Regions from separate parts of the Anaerostipes caccae L1-92 genome, predicted to be linked through region 1. Evidence: predicted binding sites of a transcription regulator. Region 1 holds the regulator's gene; each other region holds the start of a gene.
The links. The regulator Rex, encoded in region 1, represses fermentation and respiration genes when NADH is low (regulators of the CRP and FNR family bind a similar motif). The targets are predictions, from matches to a motif close to ATTGTTAANTANTTAACAAT.
Positions count from the first base shown of each region.

Region 2: a site for Rex is predicted at 1,450-1,469, ahead of ANCC_RS10730 (acetyl-CoA C-acetyltransferase). Genes of this name have one in related genera too.
Region 3: a site for Rex is predicted at 1,392-1,411, ahead of ANCC_RS08435 (complex I 24 kDa subunit family protein). Genes of this name have one in related genera too.

Region 1 is NZ_AP023027.1:2,017,746-2,021,026, forward strand. It holds gene ANCC_RS09925 (bifunctional ADP-dependent NAD(P)H-hydrate dehydratase/NAD(P)H-hydrate epimerase) at 1-731, opposite strand, end outside; gene acpS (holo-ACP synthase) at 728-1,090, opposite strand; gene ANCC_RS09935 (redox-sensing transcriptional repressor Rex) at 1,107-1,766, opposite strand; gene ANCC_RS09940 (ABC-F family ATP-binding cassette domain-containing protein) at 1,919-3,281, shown strand, end outside.
Region 2 is NZ_AP023027.1:2,193,504-2,196,784, reverse strand. It holds gene ANCC_RS10740 (Hsp20/alpha crystallin family protein) at 255-701, shown strand; gene ANCC_RS10735 (DUF2000 domain-containing protein) at 889-1,311, shown strand; gene ANCC_RS10730 (acetyl-CoA C-acetyltransferase) at 1,749-2,930, shown strand; gene ANCC_RS10725 (enoyl-CoA hydratase-related protein) at 2,956-3,281, shown strand, end outside.
Region 3 is NZ_AP023027.1:1,718,129-1,721,409, reverse strand. It holds gene nuoF (NADH-quinone oxidoreductase subunit NuoF) at 1-891, opposite strand, end outside; gene ANCC_RS08435 (complex I 24 kDa subunit family protein) at 892-1,365, opposite strand; gene ANCC_RS08430 (iron-containing alcohol dehydrogenase) at 1,545-2,753, opposite strand; gene hxlB (6-phospho-3-hexuloisomerase) at 2,781-3,281, opposite strand, start outside.

The sequences.
Region 1 (3,281 bases):
ATGATCAGGACTTTTCCATAGGTGCCCTTGTGAGAATCCGCAAAACGGCCCGGAAGTCTTTCTAAATCTTTCCTATCGTATGTGAAGCCCCCTGCATGTTTCTTCAAAACAGAATCAAAGAAACCGATCTTTTCTACATACAGCCGGCCCGCATATTCTTTTCCCGGATAGAGCAGATGTCCTGCCTTGGGACCGCCGAAGGTCACCGTAGCGTCTGATTTTACGGCGCATCCGAGGACTTTTCCCGTATCCCCGCTGATTCCGGAGGGAATATCGACTGACATGACTTTAGCTCCGCTTCCATTAATCCTTTCCACAGCAGTACGGTATGTCCCCGATACCTCTCTGGAAAGGCCTACGCCAAACAGTCCTTCCAAAATCCAGTCATAATCCTCATAATCTATCTCTTCTTTTTGCTCATATCCAAGCCGTGCAAGGATATCGTACTGCGTCTTTAAGTCTGCGGATGCCTGAGACAGATCCCCTACGACTGTAAAATCCACTGAATACCCTTCTTCCAGAAGGATTCTGGCCGCAGCCAGCGCATCTCCCCCGTTATTTCCGCATCCTGCCACAGAAAGTATCCTGTTATTTTTTCTGACTGTTTCCATGAGCCTTCGGGCAATTTTTTCGCTGGCCCTCTCCATCAGCACCAGGCCAGGAATCCCTATCTTCTGTATGGTCTCCTTATCAACATCCTGCATTTCCTGATTTTTTAAAACATATTTCATAGACACTCTCCTATGACAAAAGCCTGTGCCAGCCCCCCTGTGTTCGTAACCGACACATGAAATTTCGTAATCTTCCTATCTGATGCCATTTTTTCGGCTCTGCCTGTGAGTTTCACATAAGGTGCTCCTTTTGAATTCCGAAACACTCCGATCTCATAGGGCTCCAATCCGAAGAAGCCGGTTCCAAATACCTTGGAAACGGCTTCTTTAACTGCAAAATTACCAGCAAGAGTCGTACTGTTTAAACCTGCGCATGCCAGTTCCTCTTCTGAAAAAATCCGGCTCAGGCGGTTCTTTCTCTCCACCATCTTCTGTACCCGCCCGATTTCTATCAGGTCAGTTCCTATACCGACAATCATGGCGTTCCTCCCGTCTTTACTCCGCGCCTTCGCTGTCTTCCCTGCTGTGAATATTGTAAGTCAGCGTCATGAGGCTTTCTGCCAAATGGACATTCTCCACGGTCACACTGTCCGGCAGCGTGAGATCCACAGGGGCAAAGTTCCAAAATCCTTTGATGCCCCACGATACAAGATCTTTGGCAATCTTCGGCGCCTGGTCCTGCGGAAGCGTGAGGGCTGCAATCTTGATCTCATGATTCTTTATAAACTCTTCCATATCGTCAATATCGTGCACTTCCACTCCGTGCACCGTGATGCCGATCAGCTTCGGATTCACATCGAACAGCGCAATCACCTGAAAACCAATGCTGTTATTGTTAAAATCCTGATAATTGGCCAATGCCTGCCCCAGATTGCCGGCACCGACGATGATCATCTGATTGCTTTTGTCAAGTCCCAGAATCTTTCCGATCTCCACGTAAAGATTTTCTACATTGTAGCCGTATCCCTGCTGCCCGAAACCTCCAAAATTATTCAGGTCCTGCCGGATCTGGGATGCAGTTACTTTCATCCTCTCGCTCAGCTCTTTGGATGAGATCCTCGTAATATTTTTTGCTTTCAAAGCCCCCAAATAACGGTAATATCTAGGTAATCTCTTTATAACTGCCGGTGATATATTCTTATCCATTGATGACATTATTACCCTCCCACTTATTTTATTAACTACTCAAATTAAATAAATTATATAAGATTGTCTAATATCTGTCAAACTTTTCAGTGCGTTTTTTCAGAAATTATGTTATGCTTATAAAGAATTTTTACAGCTTAGAAATTTTGAAGGAGTGCACTATGGTTTTATCTTGTCAGAATATACATAAAACATTTGTCGACCAGGAAGTCCTGAAAGGAATTTCCTTTCATATCAATGAAAAGGACCGGCTTGCCGTCATCGGCTTAAACGGTGCCGGAAAGTCCACCCTGCTCAAGATCATCATGGATCAGATGACACCCGATGACGGGGAGATCCACAAAAAGAAGGACGCCGATATCGGCTATCTCGCACAGCATCAGGACCATACTTCTTCCCGCACCATTTATGAAGAGCTTTTGACCATAAAACAGGATGTGATCGAACTGGACAAAAAACTCCGCTCTCTGGAGCATATGATGAAGCATTTAAGCGGCACAGAGCTCGAAGAAAAGATGGAGGAATACACCAGGGCCACTCATTTATTTGAACAGAAAAACGGTTTTGCTTATAAAAGTGAGATCACAGGAATCTTAAAAGGACTCGGGTTTCAAGAGGAAGACTTTCAAAAAAAAATCGAGACTCTGTCCGGAGGACAAAAGACAAGGGTCGCTCTCGGAAAACTCCTGCTGATGAAGCCAGAGATCCTTCTCCTGGATGAGCCTACCAACCATTTGGATGTAGATTCGATCCAGTGGCTGGAAACCTATTTAAGCCACTATGAGGGCGCTGTCATCCTGGTCTCCCATGACCGGTATTTCCTGGACAAGATCGTCAACAAAGTCATGGAGATTGAGTCGGGGCACGCGATGCTCTTTGACGGCAACTACACTTCTTTTATTAAAAAAAGGGATCAGGTAAAGGCAATCCGCTTGAAGGAGTACGAAAACCAGCAGCAGGAGATCCGTCACCAGAAGGCGGTCATTGAAAAACTAAAACAATTTAACCGGGAAAAATCCATCCGCCGGGCAGAGAGCCGTGAAAAGATGCTGAACAAAATTGATGTGATCGAAAAGCCTGTGGAAGTCGACGGAAAAATGCGCTTTGCCATCGAACCGTCGGTGATCAGCGGAAACGATGTCTTAACGGTGGAACATCTGGAAAAAAGTTTCGGGCCGCATATGCTGTTTTCCGATATAAATTTTGAAATATTCCGCGGTGAGCGCGTGGCATTGATCGGCGCCAACGGAACCGGCAAGACTACGATGTTAAAAATCATCTGCAAACAAATGGCCAAAAACAAAGGACTGATTAAGCTCGGTTCCCAAGTTTCCATCGGATATTACGATCAGGCACAGGACAACCTGCATCCGGATAAGACAATCTTCGAGGAGATATCTGATTCCTTTCCGGAACTGACCAACACAAAAATCAGAAATACACTGGCTGCTTTCCTTTTTAAAGGAGAAGATGTCTTTAAACTTGTTTCTTCCTTAAGCGGCGGTGAAAAGGGACGGGTATCTC
Region 2 (3,281 bases), 180 kb from region 1:
AAAAAATTATACGATTCAAAGGCTCAGGGGCAGACAGGCTCCTGAGCCTTTGCTTGTTTACAGCATACCTTATCACGCGAAGAGTATGAAATACGGTGTGTCCTGTGGGCATTCTTATTTTGTGAAAAAACTGTGAACATTTATTTGATGAGTTGACAGACAGAAAAATAATTGTTATATTACATATAGAACAAATAAACAACATATAACAGTGCGGGATTCCCGCACAGAAGATAGAATAGGAGGAATGACTTATGTTGATGCCAAGTATTTTTGGAGAAAATCTTTTTGACGGATGGATGGACCGGGCGTTTAAAAATGCATTTCCTGCTGACCGTTTTGGCTTTGGAGATTTTGAACGCGGCATGAAGACAGATATTAAAGATACTGAAGACGGATATGAATTAAGTATGGAACTTCCCGGTTTCAGCAAGGAGGACATTTCCGCCCAGCTGAGAGACGGTTATCTGACTATCAGTGCGGCAAAGAACGAAGTAAAAGACGAGAAAGACAAAGAGGGAAACTATATACGGAAAGAGCGTTATTCCGGACAGTGCAGCAGAAGTTTCTATGTCGGAAAAGAACTGAAACAGGAAGATATCAGGGCAAAGTTTGACAACGGTGAACTGGTGCTGAGGTTTCCGAAAGCCGAGGAAAGAAAAGAAGTACCGTCAGAGGAGTTCATTTCAATAGAAGGATAACGCTGAAAGATTTGACCGGGGTGCTGAAAAGGCATCCCGGTATTGTTATTTCATAGGAAAGCTCTACGATCTTTCCTATAAAATAACGCTCCGCGGGTTGTACACAGCAATATCATACAAGAAATTTCTTGCCGTACAGGTTACAATAGAGCCTGTCAAAAAATCTGTTCACAAATGGAGGAATCAAATGGATATTGCGAATGAAAAATGTGTGGTTGTCATCGACGGGGAGCTTCCTGCCGGGATTGCGGTAAATACAGGGGTGATCCTTGGTATGACCATGGGGAAACATATGCCGGGGGCTATAGGCACGGATGTCATGGACAGCGGAGGAAACGAACATATGGGGATCATAACTTTTCCCGTTCCTGTTTTAAAAGGCAGCCGGAAAGTATTAAAAGAACTAAGAGAAAAAGTGAACCAGCCCGAATTCAGCGAACTCATCGCTGCAGATTTTTCGGATCTGGCACAGAGCTGTATGATTTATGACGAGTTCGCGGAAAAGATGTCAAAGACGCCGGGGGAACAGCTCAATTACCTTGGAGTGGCTCTTTGCGGACCTAAAAAGATGGTGAATAAATTAACCGGGAGTCTGCCTCTTTTAAGGTAAAAACAAAAGAAAAAAGGAAACGTACACAGATGTTTTGATAAGTCTTCCTATATAGTTCTCCAATTCATGGGAACTCCGGTTATAAGATGGTCTTTCAGCCCATCTTTTTTTAGTTTCCTGAGAAAAAAGACAGAACATATTGTTAAAATTGTGACGATATTAAGTTGATTTTAGGGGATACAATGTCTAAAAATATATAAAAGTTTTCTAAATAAAAAAACGAACATATGGCTGTATTTAAAAAAGTACAATCTATACTGCATACAAAAGACCGAAACAAACGGCTTAAATACGCAGTTTTTAAGATGATATGAAGCCTGTAGCAAGGCCTGAAACAAATTTGTAATTGAAATGAAAAAGTGATTGTGATACTATTAACATATCGGCGGGGAACTGCCAAACACTATATAACACAGAATTATTATGGAGGAATTGATATGTCAAGAAAAGTAGTTATTGCAAGTGCTTGTCGTACAGCAGTAGGTAAGATGGGCGGAGCATTGAGCACAACTCCGGCTGCTGACTTAGGATCAATCGTTATCAAAGAAGCTCTGAACAGAGCCAATGTTAAGCCAGAGCAGGTAGATGAAGTATACATGGGATGTGTTATCCAGGCTGGTTTAGGACAGAACGTTGCTCGTCAGGCATCCATCAAGGCAGGTCTTCCGATCGAAGTTCCGGCAACAACGATCAACGTTGTATGCGGTTCCGGACTGAAAGCGGTAAACATGGCTGCAGACATGATCAGAAGCGGTGACGCTGACGTTGTCGTAGCAGGCGGATGCGAGAACATGTCAATGGCTCCATATGTATTAGATCAGGCGCGTTTCGGATACCGTATGAACAACGGCGTGTTGAAAGATTCTATGGTCAATGATGCATTATGGTGTGCATTCAACGACTATCACATGGGTATGACAGCAGAGAACATCTGTGACCAGTGGGGACTTACCCGTGAAGAATTAGATGAGTTTGCAGCAGCAAGCCAGCAGAAGGCAGTTGCAGCTCAGGAAGCCGGAAAGTTCGACGAAGAGATCGTGCCGGTAGAAGTAAAGAAGAAAAAAGAAACCATCATCGTGAATAAAGACGAAGGACCTCGTCCTGGAACAACAGCAGAGGGCATCTCAGGATTAAGACCGGCATTCAAGAAAGACGGAATGGTAACTGCAGCGAACTCTTCAGGAATCAATGACGGTGCGGCAGCAGTTGTCGTTATGAGTGAAGAAAAAGCAAAAGAATTAGGTGTTACACCGATGGCTACATGGGTTGCCGGAGCACTCGGCGGTGTAGATCCTAAGATCATGGGTATCGGACCGGTCGCTTCCACAAGAAAAGTTATGGAAAGAACAGGAATGAGCATCGATGACTTCGATCTGATCGAGGCAAACGAAGCATTCGCAGCTCAGTCTGTGGCAGTAGGAAAAGACTTAGGATTCGACTTAAGCAAATTAAATGTAAACGGCGGGGCAATCGCGATCGGACATCCGGTTGGAGCTTCAGGATGCCGTATCTTCGTAACTCTGCTTCACGCAATGAAAGACAGGGGAGCTAAGAAAGGTCTTGCAACACTTTGCATCGGCGGCGGTATGGGATGCTCTACCATCGTTGAAATGGACTAATTTAATTTGAAAGGAGAATGAATCCATGGAATTCATCACATATGAAACAGAAGGTTTTGTAGGAATCCTCACTATTAACCGTCCAAAAGCATTAAACGCGCTGAACAGCCAGGTGCTCGGAGAGATTGACGAAGTTTTGGATGCTGTTGATCTCGAAAATACAAGAGCCTTAATACTTACCGGAGCAGGAGACAAATCTTTCGTAGCCGGAGCAGACATCGCAGAGATGAGTACATTGACAAAGGCAGAGGGAGAAGCGTTCGGTAAAAAAGGAAATGACGTATTCCGCAAGTTAGAGACATTTCCTATCCCGACCATCGCTGCAGTGAATGGATTTGCACTGGGCGGAGG
Region 3 (3,281 bases), 300 kb from region 1:
TCCCAGGATATGATCTCCCAGAAGTCCGTATTCTTCCGCCTGTTCTATAGCCCGTTTCAGACGGCTGATTGCCAGTGGGTATTCGGCCCGCACGTAAATGTATCCTTCCTGAGCACCCACCGCATAGGCTGCAATCATGATGCCTTCGATCATCTTGTGGGGATCTCCCTCCATGATGCTCCGGTCCATAAATGCACCCGGGTCTCCCTCGTCTCCGTTGCATACGACATAGCGGATTTTCTCTTCCTGTCCGGCTACCTGGGACCACTTATACCCTGTCGGGAAACCTCCGCCTCCCCGCCCTCTTAAGTTCGACTCAGATATTTCGCTGATCACCTCTTCCGGCTTCATGTCAAACAGTGCTTTTTCCAGAGCCTCGTATCCGCCGATGGACAAATATTCCTCTATGTGTTCTGCGTCAATATGCCCGCAGTTTTTCAGCACGATTCTCGTCTGTTTTTTATAGAAGGGAATCTCTTCCTGTCTCTGATATTCAATTCCATCCCTCTTGAATAACAGATGCCTGATCGGTTCCCCCTTTTCGATCGTCCTGTGAAAAATTTCCTCACAGTCTTCCAGCTTCACCTTCGTATATAGGATTCCCTGAGGCTCGATCCTCATCAAAGGACCCATCTCGCAGAAGCCATGGCATCCGCTTTTTTTAATTCCAATCTCACCGTCTCCGTGTGCAATCTCCGGTCCGAAATGGACTTCTACGTCTGGATGTTCCCCCACTAACTCACACATCCTGTCATAGATGGCACCGGACCCTCCGGAAAGACAGCCTGTACCTGCACAGATCAGGACCCGGCACTTACTTTTGTTCATCTGCTCCCTGGAAGTCTGACGGATCTGTCCGAGAGCTTCTCTGTTTTCAATCTTTTTCATCATCTAAGCTCCTCTCAGTTCTCGAATCAGTTCAGCGGCAGCATCCGGGGTCATCGCCGGATAGACTTTGTCATTGACGGTGATGACCGGTGCAAGACCGCAGGCGCCGAGACAGGAAACGGTCTCCAGCGTGAACATCATATCATCCGTAGTCGCTTTCTCCTCTGAGAGCCCCAGTTCACTGTAAAGACGTTCCAGAATGGAGACCGATTTGCGGACATGACAGGCTGTTCCGTTGCAGACTTTAATGATATATTTTCCTTTTGGCTCAAAAGAAAAATTTTCATAAAAGGTCGCAACACTGTACGCCTTGGCTTCGTCAATGGACAGCTTTGATGCCACATAACTTAAAAGCTCCGGCGGAAGATAGCGGTATTCTGCCTGAATATCCTGGATGATCGGGATCAAAGCAGCCTGCGTAAGCCCGTGAGATGCTATGATCTCATCTGTTTTGTCATAGTAGGCCTGGTTTAACATGAGATACCTCCTTTACGTTGTGCATTTTGGTTAAATTTTTATCAATCACCGTTAATTATATGTCAATTTTGACTGATTATCAATAAAATAAGTATAAAACTTTTCACCAAACCGCAGAAAGTCCCACAGTGATAAAAGACAGCAGTCTTTTTCACTGTGGGACTTTCTTTCATTATTTTTTACATCGCCAGTTTAAATATTTCTACAATATCTTCTGTATTTAAGCGGCGCACCCAGCCGATGCTTCCGTCCTCATGGACAACGCGTACTCGTTTCGCCATGCGCTCCATCACTTCTTCATCTAAATCCTCAACTCCGGGAACATCCCTTAATTTTGTCGGAACTCCAAGGCTTAAGAAAAACAATTCTAAACGGTCGATGGCTTCCAGTACAGTTCTCTCCGGATCGCCATAGTCCATAGACACTCCCATAACACGAGTTGCCCATTTTATAAATTTGTCCATATTGTCTTTGTACACATATTTCATCCATGCAGGAGTAATCACCGCAAGCCCTGCTCCGTGAGTTACGCTCTGGTATTCACCGGATAACTCATGCTCGATGAAATGGGATGCCCAGTCGCCGGTTCTTCCCATGCCGGTCAGACCATTGTGCGAAAGGGTCGATGCCACCATGATGCTGGCTCTTGCCTCGTAATTTTCCGGATCTTTCATGAGAATCCGTCCGCAGTCCATACATGTGTGGAAAATAGCCTCACATAAATAGTCCGTCAGTATGTCATTTTCCTTTTCAGGAGTAAAATATCTCTCAAAGGAGTGAGACATGATGTCAATGATACCGCATGCCGTCTGGAATGGAGGCAGAGTCATTGTAAGTTCCGGATTTTCAATGGCAAATCTGGCACGGTTGATGTCATTGTCACAGAACCGTTTTAAGTTTTCGTCTGCTTTTGTAATAACACAGCTGTTAGACGCCTCACTTCCTGTGGCGGCAATGGTAAGAATGACACCTAGAGGAGTACTCTTTGTCGGCACATCATGAGGTACCCCGTCTTCTTCGATAAAGAAATCCCAGACGTCTCCTTCATAAGGAAGACCCATGGCAATCGCCTTTGTAGAATCGATAACGCTTCCTCCGCCGATGGCCAGAAGAAAATCGACGCCCTCTTTCTTACAGAGTTCGATCCCCTCATAAACCTTTGACAAATGAGGGTTCGGGACAACTCCTCCGAGTTCCACTACCTTCAATCCGTCTGCTTTTAACATATCGATCACTTTGTCGACAAATCCGTTTTGTTTTACAAATCCGCTGTCGTGATGTACCAGCACGGTTGTTCCGCCGTATTCTTTGATCCATTTTCCCGTTTCTTTTTCTGCATCTCTTCCCACAACCAGTCTGGTAGGGCTTAAAAATGTAAAATCATTCATTTGAATCTCCTTCCGTTTCCGTCTTAATTATTCCATATTTGCGTGACGTGCAAACAATTCCTTGTCACCCTGTTTTGTGATCCTCATCAAATCCATGACGATAGCGTCATATGTGATCCATGTCAATTCTTCAAAAGAAGACCCGGAAGACTGGACGCTGCCTTTTCCCTGGCCTGCACATTTTTCTGTCACTCCCGGAATGCGGATGGCCGCATCTGCCATAGAACCTATCTTATTTTCTGGGAACATTGTGACAGTCGCAACCTTTGCTCCCTGAGCCTTTGCAGTCTTGGCATTGGAAACTAAGCTGGCTGTATTCCCTGAGCCTGAACCGACAATCAGCAGGTCACCTTCCTGGATACTAGGAGTCGTAGGCTCCCCCACAAAATAAACCTGAAATCCCAAATGCATCAGCCGGTTAGAGAACCCTCTGGCAGCAAAGCCGGACCGCCCTGCTCCGCCTACGAAGATCCTTTTTGCGTTCATAATCAGATCTTCTACCTTTAACACGTCTTCATTCTGGATTTC